Regions from separate parts of the Carboxydocella sp. JDF658 genome, predicted to be linked through region 2. Evidence: riboswitches for the same ligand, from Rfam matches in the RefSeq annotation. Region 2 holds a riboswitch; the other holds the start of a gene.

Region 1 (7,346 bases), on a different contig from region 2:
GCTGGCGCTTCAAACGAAAATCCCGGATGAAATTGGTTTGCTTGCTTAACCTCCCCCACTCTTTATATAATTCCTTCTTTTCCTCATCCAGGCGACGATATCTTTCCTGCTGGGCCTGACAGTGGCCCTGTTGCTCCGCAGTACATAAGCGGGGAACAACCTCCGCCAGCAAGCTTTCGTTCTGGCTGATACGCAGGGACAGTTCCTTGCGTTTGCTTTCATAACGTTTACTCCGCCCCCAGCGGGTACGGAAGAGACGGTTAAGCTCCCGCTTGTCAGCCTTCAGCCTGGACCAGGCAGTTTGATACTGCAAGGGACAGGTCAGATTGTAAATATCTTCACAGCGCTCTGCCAGGATTTGTGCCAGCTCCTGCTCCAGTTCTCGAATACGTTTTTGTAAAAAATCAGCTTTTCGGGAGGCCTGGAAATAGGCAAAGTTATGTTGCAAAACTTCCTCTATTTCTTCCTCGGTTTGGTGATGACCTATCAAATTCACTACCGAATTATACCCCAGGTTAAAGCGGCTTTGCAGGTTTTCCAGTTTTCTTTCATCTGGTTTTACCATCTTGTCGGGATTAAGCCAGTTTAAATCCACAATGGAAAATACAAAACCTTCAGTATCTATTCCCCGCCGTCCAGCCCGGCCTGCCATCTGGAAATACTCCTGATTGGTCATAACCCGAAAATCTTTGCCATCGAATTTTTCATTGGAATCAAAGCAGACAGTTTTCACCGGCATATTGATACCCACAGCAAAAGTTTCCGTACAGTAAAGGACTTTGATGAGGCGGGCCGTAAGCAAATCCTCAACCACTTCCTTTACTATAGGCAACATGCCGGCATGGTGAAAACCAATGCCTTTTAATAACACCCGACGTACTCGCTCTAAAGCCAGCAGGTTAGCTGTAACCCCCTGTTCTGCTGATTTGTTAGCCAGGTATTGTTCCACTTTAATTCGTTCATCTCTGGTCAGGAAATTGAACTTGCGGGATAGCTCATAGGCATAGTCTTCGCATTTTTTACGGCTGAAAACAAAATACAAGGCAGGCAGATATTCATCCTTTAAGAAACTGACCAAATCCACATGGGTGGTCGCAGGCAATCCTTTTCCTGCCGGAACTCCGCTCTCCGCCATCTCCTCCAGTTTTTGACGCCGGATTTTGATGGCTTTTTTCAGGTTACCAGCCCCCATGGTTTTTTCAAAAACAAAATGCTTTAAGGGAACAGCCCGTTGATGATGTTTAACTACCTTTACTTCTTCACCTTTAATCGAGGCAATCCACTCGGCCAGTTCTTCCGCATTGGGAATGGTTGCCGATAAACCTAAAATCTTAATATGTTTGGGCAAGAAGATAATAGTTTCTTCCCAGACACTGCCCCGGTCCAGGTCACTAATGTAGTGAATTTCATCCAGAATCAGGTAGCGTACCATATCCACAACCGGGTCTCTGGTCAAAATCATATTGCGAAAAATTTCTGTTGTCATTACCAGAATAGGGGCATTGCTGTTAATAACCACATCCCCGGTTATGATTCCCACAGCATCCTTACCAAAATAGTGTTTGAAATCCTTATACTTCTGGTTGGAAAGAGCCTTGATAGGGGCGGTATAAACGACCTGTCGCCCTTCCCGGTAACATTTTTCAATAGTGTAATCCGCAATCAAGGTTTTTCCTACTCCTGTTGGAGCAGAAACCAGTACCGACAGGTTATTGTCCACATAATCCATGGCCTGGCGCTGAAAGTCATCCAGCAATAAGCCGCGATAATATTTTTTATCCAATGCTTCCACTCCTCACTACCGGGAAATTTTGCGCCAATGCTCTCTGATTTTATTCCAGACCTTGTTAGTAACCAGTTTATCGACATTATTCAGGATTTTTTCCACCTGGGCCAGAACCTCTCCTGAACCGCTCCAGTGTTCCACGACAATATCAGGGGCTGCCTGTAATAAACGATTAATTACCAGAGCAGCTAAAATCAAATCATCCCCAAAACCAATAGGCCCTACCAGGATTTCCGGCAAAAAATCCAGTGGCAAGAAATAATAGGCAATTGCTCCCGCTATCCCATATTTAGCTGTAGCCGGAACCCGGGGGTCCCTTAATAAGCGCACCAGTAGAAGGAAGAAATCCGGCGCCAATAAAAGCAGGTCTACCAGTTTCCGGCTGGTTTCTCCCCCTTTTTCCTCCGCCCAGTTAGCTATCTTTAGTCTGATCCGGTCATAAAAATTATCCGCTCTGCGCATCTCTCTCACCGTCCTTATCTTCCTGTTACTATCTGTTACTATATAATAGCAAAAAATATGGTAAAATGAAACTGAGGTGATTTTATGGGTTACGTGGGTGCAATCTTTCGACCTCCCAGTGAAGCAGATAGCCTGATCCTCCAGGTAACAGTAGGCTGTTCTCATAATCACTGTACTTTTTGTACCATGTACAAGGATAAAAAATTCGCTCTTAAACCTGTAGCTGAAATTAAGGAAGACCTGCTGTCCGCTACTCAATGGCCCTATTTCCGTCGCGTTTTTCTTGCTGATGGCGATGCCCTGGCCGCTCCTACCGATTATCTCCTTAACATCCTGGAGTTAATTCAAACACTCCATCCCCAGGTGAACCGGGTCGGCATCTATGCCAGCCCTAAAAGTATTTTGACCAAATCTGTACAAGAATTGCATTTATTGAAAGAAAAAGGGCTGGGCATTGCTTACCTCGGACTGGAAAGCGGCTCTGACCTGATTTTGAAAAAAATCAATAAGGGTGTAGACAGCCAGGCCATGATTGATGCTGCCGAAAAGGTAAAAGCTGCTGGCCTGCTTCTCTCTGTCACAATCATCAACGGCCTGGGTGGCAAAGGCCTCTGGCAGGAACACGCCCAGGCCACTGCCAGGGTCTTAACAGCTATGCAACCCCACTATCTCGGAGCTTTAACCTTGATGCTCGATCCCGCAGCTCCATTATATCAGGAAGTCCTACAGGGTACCTTCCAGCCCATTGATGAACGGACACTCCTGGCTGAACTGGAGCTTCTGCTGTCCCAGGTTGAACTGGAAAACTGTATCTTTCGTTCCAACCATGCTTCCAATCTGTTTGTATTAAAAGGCACTCTCAACCGGGACCGCGACCATTTGCTGGCTCAAATTCGGCAGGCCCCGGAACAAATACAGCGTTTCGGCTGGATTCCCCGCCTCTGATGTCGGAAAGAAGGGAAAAAGAGACATTTTTCTTAGCAGGAATATCCAGGCACGTCAGCGAATTACCTGGCTGGAGGTGTCAGTATGGCCAGGTACCGGCTGATTTTCCTGTTGGCCTTTTTCATAAACCTGCTTTACCCTGCATCCATATTTTCCGCTACTCCAGATTTTCCCGCTAGCAAACAGCTGGTACTAGCGGCTGTAAACTCATGGACCACTGCTCCTCGCCAGGCTCTCGAAATTACCAGCCAGTTTGCCGAATCTGACCTGAATCCAGAGCAATTGCTTCTGGCTTACCCCGCTTCGCCCTGGATTTTACGTCTGCGCTGGCTACAACACGACCGCAGTTTTTATTATTCTTCCCTCTATGAAGACGAAAACCACCGCGGTCTTTACCGCGGTGGTAACTGGTCGGGCTATCCCGCGCCCTATCTTTATCCGGGGCCTTTATCCCAATGGCCTTTGTTACCATGGCCCGGTTCGGAAGGTGAAATTCACTTCCTGGGCACCAAACAATATGCTGATCAGTGGGTTAAAGTCTATGACTTTCAGCCTCCAACGCCGTTTATTTCCCCTCACTGGCAAGGAAACGTCCAGGTAATTTCTTCCCGTTATCTGCTGTTTATTACTCAACAGCCCTTTCCTCGCCTGGTAGCCGGTGAATATTACTGGCGTTTACGCCTGAATAACCAGCCCCTGGTGGTGGCTATGAAAGCCCGCTTCAATTATTGACATTGCTTCATGGCACAAAACTCTCCGCACATAGAGCATTCTGCCCGGTGTCCCGGGTTTTTTCTTTTTCGCATTTCTCTAGCAGTAGCCTGATCCAGGGCCAGATTAAGCTGCTGTTCCCAGTCCAATTCTTTACGGGCCTTGCTCATCGCTTTATCCCAATTCCAGGCTTTTTCAATTCCTTTAGCCAAATCAGCGGCATGAGCCGCAATTCGGGTAGCAATTACCCCCTGCCGTACATCATCGGCATCTGGCAAGCCCAGGTGTTCTGCCGGAGTCACATAACAAAGGAAATCTGCCCCGGCAGCTGCAGCAATCGCTCCGCCGATAGCTGCCGTAATGTGGTCATGCCCGGCACCCACATCAGTAACCAGGGGGCCCAGTACATAGAAGGGTGCACCATGGCAAAGACGCTTCTGTAATTTAATATTGGTTTCAATTTGGTTTAAAGGAACATGACCCGGTCCTTCCACCATGACCTGAACTCCTTTGGCCCAGGCCCTTTTTACCAACCGTCCTAGTTCTAGCAGTTCAGCTATCTGCGGTCCATCGGTGGCATCAGCAACAGCACCCGGTCGCAGCCCGTCACCCAAACTCAGTGTAACATCATATTCCCTTACCAGTTCCAGTAACTCATCAAAATGAGCATAAAGAGGGTTTTCTTCGCCGGTTTCCTGCATCCAGCGAACGATAAAGGACCCACCTCGGCTGACTATACCACATACCCGCGGACTTTCCTGAATTTCCTCCAGCACCCGGCGATTGATGCCACAGTGAACAGTAATAAAATCCACTCCTTGCCGGCAGTGGTCCTCGATTACCTGAAACAGTTTATCTTTGCTGAGTTCCCCATAAAACCCGGCTTCGTAAATTGGCACTGTCCCTACTGGTACCGGACAGCGCTTTAAGATCTCCTGTCGGGCCCGGCGGAGATTGGGCCCCAGACTTAAATCCATAATGGCATCTGCTCCAGCAGCCAGAGCTACTTCCAGTTTCTCCAGCTCCTTTTCCACCTCCGGCCAGTCACCAGAGGTGCCGATATTGGCATTAACCTTGGTAGTCGCCCCATAGCCGATTAACTTGGGCTGGGCTAGATCCCTCTGTTTATTGGCCGGTAAGATCATAACCCCAGCGGCAATCCTTTCCCGCACAATTTCAGAAGCTATTCCCTCTGCTTCTGCCGCCAGTTTCATTTCCGCTGTTATTCTCCCAGCTCTGGCCAACTCCAATTGTGTCATCTCAATTTTCCTCCTTTGCCTTACTTGCTAATAAAAGTTTTTGCCCCAGACTATAGCTTTGATAACGCCATCTTTTTGCCTTAGCGGCCAGTTCCAGGTCGGAAAGCACTTTACTTCCTTCTTCAATCACCCGCAAAGACTCTGCCACACGGGAGGCATTGGCATTGATTAGTGCCTGCCAGGACGCCCTTTCCTGTTCTCGGAGTGTTGTCACTTCTGTTCCCGGATCCCCTTGGACATCCCTAAATCGCCAAATTTCCTCCGGCCGGGCCAGGCCTATTTCCTGTCGCAACTGCTTTAAAGCCTTCGCCAGTTCCTTCTCTTCCAGGATAAACCGAGCCATATCTTCCAGTACCCGCAATCCTTCCACACAGCGGTTGAAATTGGCATCTAGCATACGAAAAAATTTTTCGCGCATTATTATCCTTCCTCTCATAAATAAAAAACACCCGTCCCGAAGAGACAGGTGTAGAGTATACACTCGTTCCACCCACTTCCCTTCGCTGGTATTACCCAGATCAGGTACAAAGGGTTGAAGCCATAGCTTCTCTCAGCCTTTTGGGCACCCCTAGTGGTAACTACAAATATTCGATTAGCTGATATTGACTTTTTACCTGGTGGGCAATGTGTTCCCGCAGGGCTTGCCGTCGTGGCCCATTAAATCCAATAAACTGCACGCCTGTTAACCATCCCTCCTGCCAGGGCCGTGATCTTACAACCCGGCCTTTTAGCTTTAAAGTCCCCAGTTCAGGGATAGTTAATTCCAGAAGCAATATCATATTAACTGGTAAGCGCAGAGCTGAAAAAAAACTGAGACCTTCTTCTGCCAGGTCATAGGTCTGCCCCCGTCCCCGCTTACCACGTAAATGCTCAATGGGATATGTGCCAAACTGGGCCACTTCAAAATACAACGGCAGCTGAGTATGCCAGCGAAAATGCCTGCGCTCAGCCATAGCCCTCCCTCCCAAAAGAGGTACTTTTGTCTAATTATAACATACAATTTCTACTGTTGCCACAATTTCTTTTTTTCCGCTTCAATAAAGGAAAGCATTTTTTCTTTCTCTTCCCGAACCTTTTCCATCAACTGGTCCACAATTTCTTCCACTTTTTCCCCATTATATGCCCGCTGACAGAGCTGGATTGCCTCCTCTTCAGCACAGCCCACAGCCCCTGCCAGTTGCTGAATACGCAAACGGTCAAAAACCACTTCATTATCTTTGATTTGAGCAAAACCGATAATTAATTTTATCAAGTGAATAGCGGTTCCCCGTCGAATGTCCAGCGATGAGCCATTGGGTATATTGTCCACAAACATATTCACTGCCATCTGTCTCCACCTCACCCAGTTTCTTTGCGCCAATATTATATCAGGAAGAATCTTTCTTTGCAAACAAAAGAGAGGCTTTTGCCTCTCTTTTACACCCCAAACTGGTTGTCATCAATAATGCATACGCTGCCACTGGCCAGAGATGCCGGTACATCAATCAGCCTTTGATTGGTAGAACCCCGGAAAGGCAGCCATAATGCTCGCTGTTCCTTTAAATAGGGACCATCCACCAGCACATCTGTTAACTGCAGCAGCTCACCGATAACCGGATTGCTTTCTGACATTCGCATCAATTGTTCCCAGGTATAGCCAGTAAAAACCCAGAGGTTTTTACCCTTCTCCCTGGCCCAGCGGGCGATAACCAAACAGGCTTCCGGCTGAAAGAAGGGCTCCCCACCTGAAAGAGTTATTCCTGTTGCCAGCTTGTCCCCTTCCAGTTCAGCAAAGACCTGTTCAAAGGTCCAAAGTTCCCCTCCTTCAGGGTCATGGGTATCAGGATTATGACAACCCGGACAGCGGTGGGGACAGCCCTGGGTCCAGATTACTGTTCTCAACCCTGGCCCGTCCACCACACTTTCAGTTGTAATTCCTGCCAGCCTGATCATCAGTTACACCCACATGTAATCCCCAGCGGGGAATGTTTCACCCTTTGGGCAATTTCCTGCAATTTAGCATCATTGCAATTAGATAATTTACAAAAATATCCTGTAACCCGCCGTACCCGTTCAATACTAGAAGGAGCAAAATGGGTTACTACTTTCACCTTTCCCTGAGGAGTCATATATACATCAATACCGGTTATCTCCAGGCCCCTGGCATTAGCTGCATAAAGAGCCTTCTGCCGATAATAGGCAAT
Region 2 (7,346 bases):
GGCATCTTCCCCGTCAAACATCTGCTCATCTTCGGCATCGCCCAGTTCCCGGAAATTGGTATCATGGCTCTGCATGGCCAGGGGCGGTACCACTACATCCTCTTCAATGGGGCGGGGATGGCGTTTGGTTCCCAGCTGTTCCTGATGGCGCTGGCAGCGTAAACAGGCAGTAGCCCAGGGCATGGCTTCCAGCCGCTCGCGCGGAATGGTTGCTCCACAGAATTCGCAGATGCCGTAGTTACCTGCTGCAATTGCCTGTAAGGCTCTTTCTCCTTTGGACAGCAGGACTTCGAAATTGTCCTGGATTCCCAGTTCCTTTTCCCGTTCATACAGCTCACTGGCCACATCAGCAGGATGATTATCGTAGAGGGAGAGTTCGGAAGTAGTTTCCTGGAAGGAACGTCCCAGGCCATCCTCCCGTAAATCCCGCAGGCTTTCCTGCCATTCTGCCATCGCTTGCTTGATTCTTTCTGCTTGCTGTTGCATAAACTGCTGGTCCATCATACTGCCTCCTCAGTCCAGGATGACCACACAATCATTGAGGGAGCGCCGGGCCGGTTTGGCAGATTCCTCAGCAGCATATCCCAGAGGAATAATGGCCACCGGAAGCTCATCCTCCCCTGCCCCGATTATACGCCTGACTTCCTTCTCCAGAAAGGCCCCTACCCAGCAACTGCCCAGGCCGACGGCATGGGCAGCCAGCAACAGGTTCATGATAGCGGCTGCTGTGTCCTGAATGACATAAAGGTCCCGTCCCCGGGGCCCATAATGGGCAGCCACCAGTTCCGGCAGTGCTGAGACCACTATCACTACCGGGGCAGAAGCGATAAACTCCTGTTGCCAGGCTGCCTCTCCCAGGGCCTTTTTGCTCTCCTCTTTTTTGATCACGTAAAATTTCCAGGGCTGCAGATTGCCGGCACTGGGGGCCTGCAGAGCTGCCTCCAGAATGCGGGTAATGGTGGCATCAGCCACTGCTTCCCCGCTGAAACGGCGTACACTCCGCCGTTCTGCTATAGCAGCAAAGACATCCTTGGTCATACCGCTTCCTCCTATGGGCGAATTTGTAACTGGGTCTGGACAATTTTCACCAGTTCAGCAATAAAGGAGCCGATCAGGGGCAGGTTTAAGATGGCCAGGCGCCGCAGGATATAAATCAGCAGCGCTCCTAGCAGGGCAAAGCCAATGGCCATACCAAACCCCCGGGCAATACCGGCCAGGAAATTGAGATAAAGCAAGCGGGTTGGCTTGCGCAGTAATTCTACATACTCGGCCAGTTTCATCTTTTCCATCGCCAGGCCCAGTTCCTCGATTTTTCTCTCCAACCGGGCCCAGGTTTCACGCTCCGTCATGCCCATCCCCCGTTTCTGCCCTCAGTTTACCCCCGTGTACCGGGAAAAATTCATGGAAGCAGTTCCTGCAAAGCCTCCTGGTAAGTCGCTAAATCCCGTGATTTGAATAAAACAAACCGCACTTCCTTAAGGGTAGTGGCTTTTTCCAGAAAAGTGATTACCGTGCCCAGCGCGACCCGTGCCGCCTCCGCCACAGGATAGCCATAGGCCCCGGTGCTGATGGAAGGAAAAGCGATAGTGCTAACCCCCCTTTCTTCGGCCAAACGCAAACTGCTCTGATACGCCTTTGCCAGCAATTGGGCTTCGCCGGCCTTTCCTCCCTGCCAGATGGGTCCAACGGTGTGGATCACATACCTGGCTGGCAGCTTGCCCCCGGTGGTAATCACCGCCTCCCCGGTGGGCAGAGGTCCCCTTTGGGTACGAATGGCCTGGCATTCAGCCATAATTTGTGGCCCTCCGGCCCGATGAATAGCACCATCTACTCCGCCACCCCCGGCCAGGGCGTTATTGGCGGCATTGACGATAGCATCCACATGCTGCTGGGTTATATCCCCCTGAATTAGCCGTAACCTAATTCCGTTGATTATTCTTTCCACAAAACATCACCCCCGGTTACCATTTTATCCTGGCCTTAAAATTAATGACAATATATCAAAAAATCCTCCCTGCCAGAGGGAGGATTTACAATTAATTTTTCAAGCTATTGATCGGTGCAGGAATCCGGCCACCGCGGGCCACAAAGGCAGCGCTGCTCTCCCGGTGTACCGGCATGATGGGAGCCCTGCCCAGGAGACCGCCAAACTCCACCACTTCCCCTACCTGTTTACCTGGCACAGGTATAACCCGTACAGCAGTAGTCTTCTGGTTAATCATGCCGATAGCCGCTTCATCAGCAATAATGGCACTGATGGTTTCCGCCGGTGTATCTCCTGGAATAGCTATCATGTCCAGTCCGACAGAACAGACACAGGTCATGGCCTCCAGTTTGTCGATGGTCAGGGTTCCGGCTTCTGCCGCCCTGATCATGCCGGCATCCTCACTGACCGGGATGAATGCTCCGCTCAGTCCACCAACATAGGAAGAAGCCATGGCACCGCCTTTTTTGACGGCATCATTGAGCAATGCCAGGGCCGCCGTGGTCCCATGGGTACCTGTCCTTTCCAGCCCCATGGCTTCCAGGATATCAGCCACACTGTCCCCGATGGCCGGTGTAGGGGCCAGAGACAGATCCACAATGCCAAAAGGCACTCCCAGCCGGCGGGATGCTTCCCGGCCGATCAACTCACCCATGCGAGTAATTTTGAAGGCAGTTTTCTTGATGGTCTCGGCCAGGGTGCCGAAATCAGCATCAGGCATTTTGCTGACCACATTGCGGACCACCCCTGGACCACTGACTCCCATATTGATAACCGTTTCCGGTTCCCCTATCCCGTGGAAGGCGCCGGCCATAAAAGGATTGTCCTCAGTAGCATTGCAAAAAACCACCAGCTTGGCACAGCCAAGACCATCCCGGTCAGCGGTTAGCTGAGCGGTTTCTTTGATGATTTGCCCCATCCAGGCAACAGCATCCATGTTGATCCCTGCCCGGGTGGTCCCGACATTGACGGAAGAGCAAACCAGTTCCGTCTGGGCCAGTGCCCGGGGAATGGACTTGATCAAGTTAATATCCCCTTTGGTAAAACCTTTATGAACCAGGGCGGAAAAGCCACCGATAAAATTAACCCCAACCTCTCTGGCTGCTTCATCCAGCGCCAGGGCCAGTTCCGTATAATCATCGGCCCGGCAGGCTTCTCCCACCAGAGCGATGGGCGTAACGGAAATACGTTTGTTAACAATGGGAATACCATATTCCCTTTCCAGCTCTTCCCCCACCGCCACCAGCCGGGCCGCCCTGGTCGTGATTTTGTCATAAATACGCCGCCGTACTTCCTTTATGTCTTCATGAGCACAATCCCGCAAACTGATGCCCATAGTAATGGTCCGAATATCCAGGTTTTCTTCCTGCACCATCCGGATGGTCTCCAGAATTTCTCTGTTGGTTAGCATGTTCGCCGTCCCCCTTCTTAAATCCGGTGCATATAGCGGAAAATATCTTCCTGCTGAATGCGAACCTGCACTCCCAGTTCCTGGCCTTTGGCATCCAGGGCCGCCGCCAGGGCAGAAAAATCTATAGTGGCCTCTTCCAGGTCTACCAGCATCATCATGGTAAAGAATTCCTGCATAATGGTTTGCCGAATATCCAGAATATTGACATTATAGCCAGCCAGCACTCCCGTTACCCCGGCAATGATACCTACCCGGTCCTGTCCTAATACCGTTACAATAGCGCGATTGGATTTTTTCATTTTTACCACCCCTGTTTCTGCACAGACTTTAGCTTATAGTTACTATGTTATAACAAGTACATACCTGCTGACAAGTCTTTTTTAGATGTATGCAAGATACTTGCGCGGTTAAACCTAACAGTGGAGGAGGTGTATCCCTTGGTGAGAGAAGAAATTTTGCCAGCTGAAATAGCCGCCCCTGTTTTCATCTCTCCTTATCTGGAGCCCTATCCCGAGCCCTGGCCGGTACCGGTCGGTATCTCTGCCCGCCATATCCATTTAACCCAGCGCGACCTGGAGGAACTGTTTGGCCCCGGCTATCAGCTCACTCCGGCCAAACCCCTCAGTCAACCGGGCCAGTATGCCGCCCAGGAAACCCTCACTCTGGTCGGCCCTAAGGGTGTCCTGGAGGAAGTGCGGATTTTAGGTCCCTGCCGCCCTTATAACCAGGTGGAACTCTCCGGCACCGATGCTTATCAGCTGGGACTGGAACCACCCATTCGGGATTCCGGGGATCTGGATGGTACTCCCGGCATCGTTCTGGTGGGACCCCGGGGTTCTGTCGACCTGCCTTTTGGGGTTATCAAGGCCGCACCCCACCTGCATCTGGACCCGGCTACCGCCCGGCAGCATGGCCTGGAAGACGGGGATCGCCTGCAGATATTAGCAGAAGGGGAAAAAGAAGTGGTATTCAATAACGTCCTGGTCAGGGTTTCCAGGGATTATCTGCCCGACTTTCATCTCGATACCGATGAGGCCAATGCTGCCGGGATTAGACAGGGACAACAGGTTCTAGTGATCGCAAAAAGACTATTGCCTGCTTAATGGATTCTGGTATATAATGAAAAAAAGCAATAGTGATACTACCTGGGGGTGCTCGTTGAGCCGGGCTGAGAAGGACGGGCGATGAACCGTTCTAACCCTTTGAACCTGAGACGGATAATACCGGCGGAGGGAAGGTAGGTGAAAAGATCAGCGCTTTTTGCTTACACTGCACCTGACCGACCCGGTCAGGTGCTTATTTCTTAGGGGAGGAGGATGTGCATGAAAAAACTGGATTTATCCCTGTATGTAATCAGCGGCCAGCATCTGGCTCAGGGCAGGGAATTGCTGGCAGTGATGGAAGCTGCCCTGGTCGGTGGAGCCACCGTGATACAGCTGCGGGAAAAGAATCTGTCCGGCCGCGAGCTGGTAGCTGCTGGTCTGGCCCTCAAGGAACTGGCCCACCGCTATGGAGCCACCTTTATCGTCAACGACAGGGTGGATATTGCTCTGGCCGTTGATGCCGATGGTGTGCATTTAGGCCAGGATGACCTGCCGGTTACCATGGCCCGGCAAATCATGGGACCAGATAAGATCATCGGCCTTTCCACCCATTCCTGGGAACAGGCCCTGGCTGCCAGTAAACTGCCGGTAGACTATATCGGGGTTGGACCCGTTTTCCCCACCAGTTCCAAACCCGATGCGGAAAAACCTGTAGGCCTGAGCCTGGTACAGCGTGTAGCCCGGGAATTATCTGTCCCCTTTGTTGCCATCGGGGGTATTAATGCCGGTAATATCCAGCAAGTACTGGCTGCCGGTGCCCGCAATGTAGCTGTCATATCCGCTGTGGTAGCCGCCCCTGATGTAACAGCTGCCGCCCGGGAGCTGAAAAATTTCGTGGCCGGAGGTAGAAAGGCATGAATAACTCACGTTTTGAACGCCAGCTGGTGATGCCGGAAATCGGCCCGGAAGGGCAGGCCAAATTAAAACAGGGTCGGGTGCTGGTTATCGGCTGCGGGGGCCTGGGCTCGGCCGTTACCTATTACCTGGCTGCTGCCGGTGTCGGCACCCTGGGGCTGGCCGATAATGATCGGGTTGAAGACTCCAACCTCAATCGTCAGATTTTACATGGCAGTCACCGCCTGGGTTGGCCCAAGACCACCTCGGCCGCCCGCACTCTGCAGGACTTTTATCCCGATTTACAGGTTAACCTGCACCAGGAGCGCATTACCGCTGATAATCTGTTGACCCTGGTCCGGGAGTACCAATATGATTTTGTTATTGATGCCAGTGATAACTTCGATACCAAATTCCTGATCAATGACCTCTGTGTTCAAGCGGGAATCCCCTTTTCCCACGCCGGTGTCCTGGCCTGGGAAGGGCAAACTCTGACCTGGGTGCCAGGCGGCCAGACTCCTTGTCTGCGTTGCTTCTTCCAGGCGGCTCCCCCGCCGGAAATTACTCCCACCAGCAAAACGGTGGGAATTCTGGGTGCCGTCGCCGGTACCCTGGGAACCATCCAGGCCCAGGAAGCGATAAAGTTTTTGCTGGGTGCCGGCCAGCTCTTGACCGGACGTTTGTTCATTTTTGATGGCCTCGACATGACGGCCCGCACCCTGCCCTTTGCCGTTAAGCCTGAATGCATCTGTCAAAGGAGGTAGGTTTTATGGTGGAAATTCTCCTGAACGGCCAACCGACTTCGATTGAAGCGGGCACTACTATCGCCGCCTTACTGGCCAGCAAAAACCTCAATCCCCAGCTGGTGGTTGTGGAAGTAAATCGGGAAATTATCGACCGCAACCGCTTCGCAGAAGTGGCATTAAATCCGGGCGATCAGGTGGAAATCGTGAAATTTTTAGGAGGAGGTTAAGACTATGGCTGATCAGTTGCAAATCGGTCGCTATACTCTCAATAGCCGGCTCTTTATCGGCAGTGGCAAATTGCCCCATACCCTCATGCCGGAAGTAATTGCCGCCGCCGGGGCTCAGGTTGTTACCGTAGCTCTGCGGCGGGTGGACTTTACCCACCCGGAAGATAATATCCTGGATTATCTTCCCAAAGACATTATCCTCATGCCCAATACTTCCGGAGCCCGTAATGCCGAGGAAGCGGTGCGCCTGGCCCGTCTGGCCCGTGCAGCCGGTTGCGGTGACTGGATTAAAATTGAAGTAATCCCCGACCAGAAATATTTGTTGCCTGATAATTACGAAACTTTAAAAGCGACGGAAATTCTGGCCAAAGAAGGCTTTACCGTTCTGCCCTATATGTCTCCTGACCTGATGATGGCCAAAGCCATGGAAGCAGCCGGAGCTGCCGCTGTCATGCCCCTGGGTGCCCCTATTGGTACTAACCGGGGCCTGAAAACCAGAGAGCTGATTGGCATTATGATCGAGGAGTGCCAGGTTCCAGTGATTGTGGATGCCGGGATCGGCCGTCCCTCCCATGCTGCTGAAGCCCTGGAAATGGGCGCCGCTGCCGTCCTGCTCAATACTGCCATAGCCACTGCCCGGGACCCGGTGGCAATGGCTGCTGCCTTCCGGCAGGCGGTAGAAGCGGGACGAACAGCTTATCTGGCCGGACTGGGTCCGGAATCCAGCCTGGCCCGGGCCAGCTCCCCCCTGACCGGTTTCCTGGATTGAGGTGAATAAAAATGAGTTTTTTCGATTATGCTCAAACCTATACCGCCGCCAATCTGGAAGAACGGCTGACAACTGCCCGTCCGGAACAAATCAGGGCCTTGCTGGGCAAAAACTCCCTCCATCCCCTGGAGTTTTTGCTCCTGCTCTCCCCCGCTGCCGGCGGACTACTGGAAGAAATGGCCCAGCGGGCCCATGCCCTGACCATGAAACATTTTGGTCGTAATATCCTTTTATATACACCCCTCTATCTCAGCAATTACTGTGTTAACAAA

Evidence for each region. Region 2 has a riboswitch for thiamine pyrophosphate ahead of thiE (thiamine phosphate synthase). Riboswitches for the same ligand answer to the same signal wherever they lie in the genome.
Region 1: it holds a riboswitch for thiamine pyrophosphate, as region 2 does, so the genes downstream of both, JDF658_RS00480 (hypothetical protein) here and thiE (thiamine phosphate synthase) in region 2, are expected to answer to the same signal.

The regions. Positions count from the first base shown of each region.
Region 1 covers NZ_BDLR01000002.1:10,133-17,478, forward strand. The annotation lists gene JDF658_RS00455 (RNA helicase) at 1-1,783, opposite strand, end outside; gene JDF658_RS00460 (YkvA family protein) at 1,799-2,248, opposite strand; gene JDF658_RS00465 (radical SAM protein) at 2,333-3,193, shown strand; gene JDF658_RS00470 (hypothetical protein) at 3,278-3,925, shown strand; gene thiC (phosphomethylpyrimidine synthase ThiC) at 3,919-5,163, opposite strand; gene JDF658_RS00480 (hypothetical protein) at 5,165-5,581, opposite strand; TPP riboswitch at 5,642-5,743, opposite strand; gene JDF658_RS00485 (PilZ domain-containing protein) at 5,742-6,116, opposite strand; gene JDF658_RS00490 (hypothetical protein) at 6,167-6,490, opposite strand; gene nrdG (anaerobic ribonucleoside-triphosphate reductase activating protein) at 6,580-7,095, opposite strand; gene JDF658_RS00500 (hypothetical protein) at 7,095-7,346, opposite strand, start outside.
Region 2 covers NZ_BDLR01000041.1:5,996-13,341, reverse strand. The annotation lists gene JDF658_RS07855 (TraR/DksA C4-type zinc finger protein) at 1-501, opposite strand, end outside; gene JDF658_RS07850 (nitroreductase family protein) at 514-1,038, opposite strand; gene JDF658_RS07845 (DUF5665 domain-containing protein) at 1,050-1,349, opposite strand; gene JDF658_RS07840 (O-acetyl-ADP-ribose deacetylase) at 1,400-1,945, opposite strand; gene JDF658_RS07835 (PFL family protein) at 2,037-3,395, opposite strand; gene JDF658_RS07830 (ACT domain-containing protein) at 3,413-3,694, opposite strand; gene pduL (phosphate propanoyltransferase) at 3,836-4,498, shown strand; TPP riboswitch at 4,533-4,647, shown strand; gene thiE (thiamine phosphate synthase) at 4,718-5,356, shown strand; gene JDF658_RS07815 (HesA/MoeB/ThiF family protein) at 5,353-6,096, shown strand; gene thiS (sulfur carrier protein ThiS) at 6,102-6,305, shown strand; gene JDF658_RS07805 (thiazole synthase) at 6,310-7,074, shown strand; gene thiH (2-iminoacetate synthase ThiH) at 7,086-7,346, shown strand, end outside.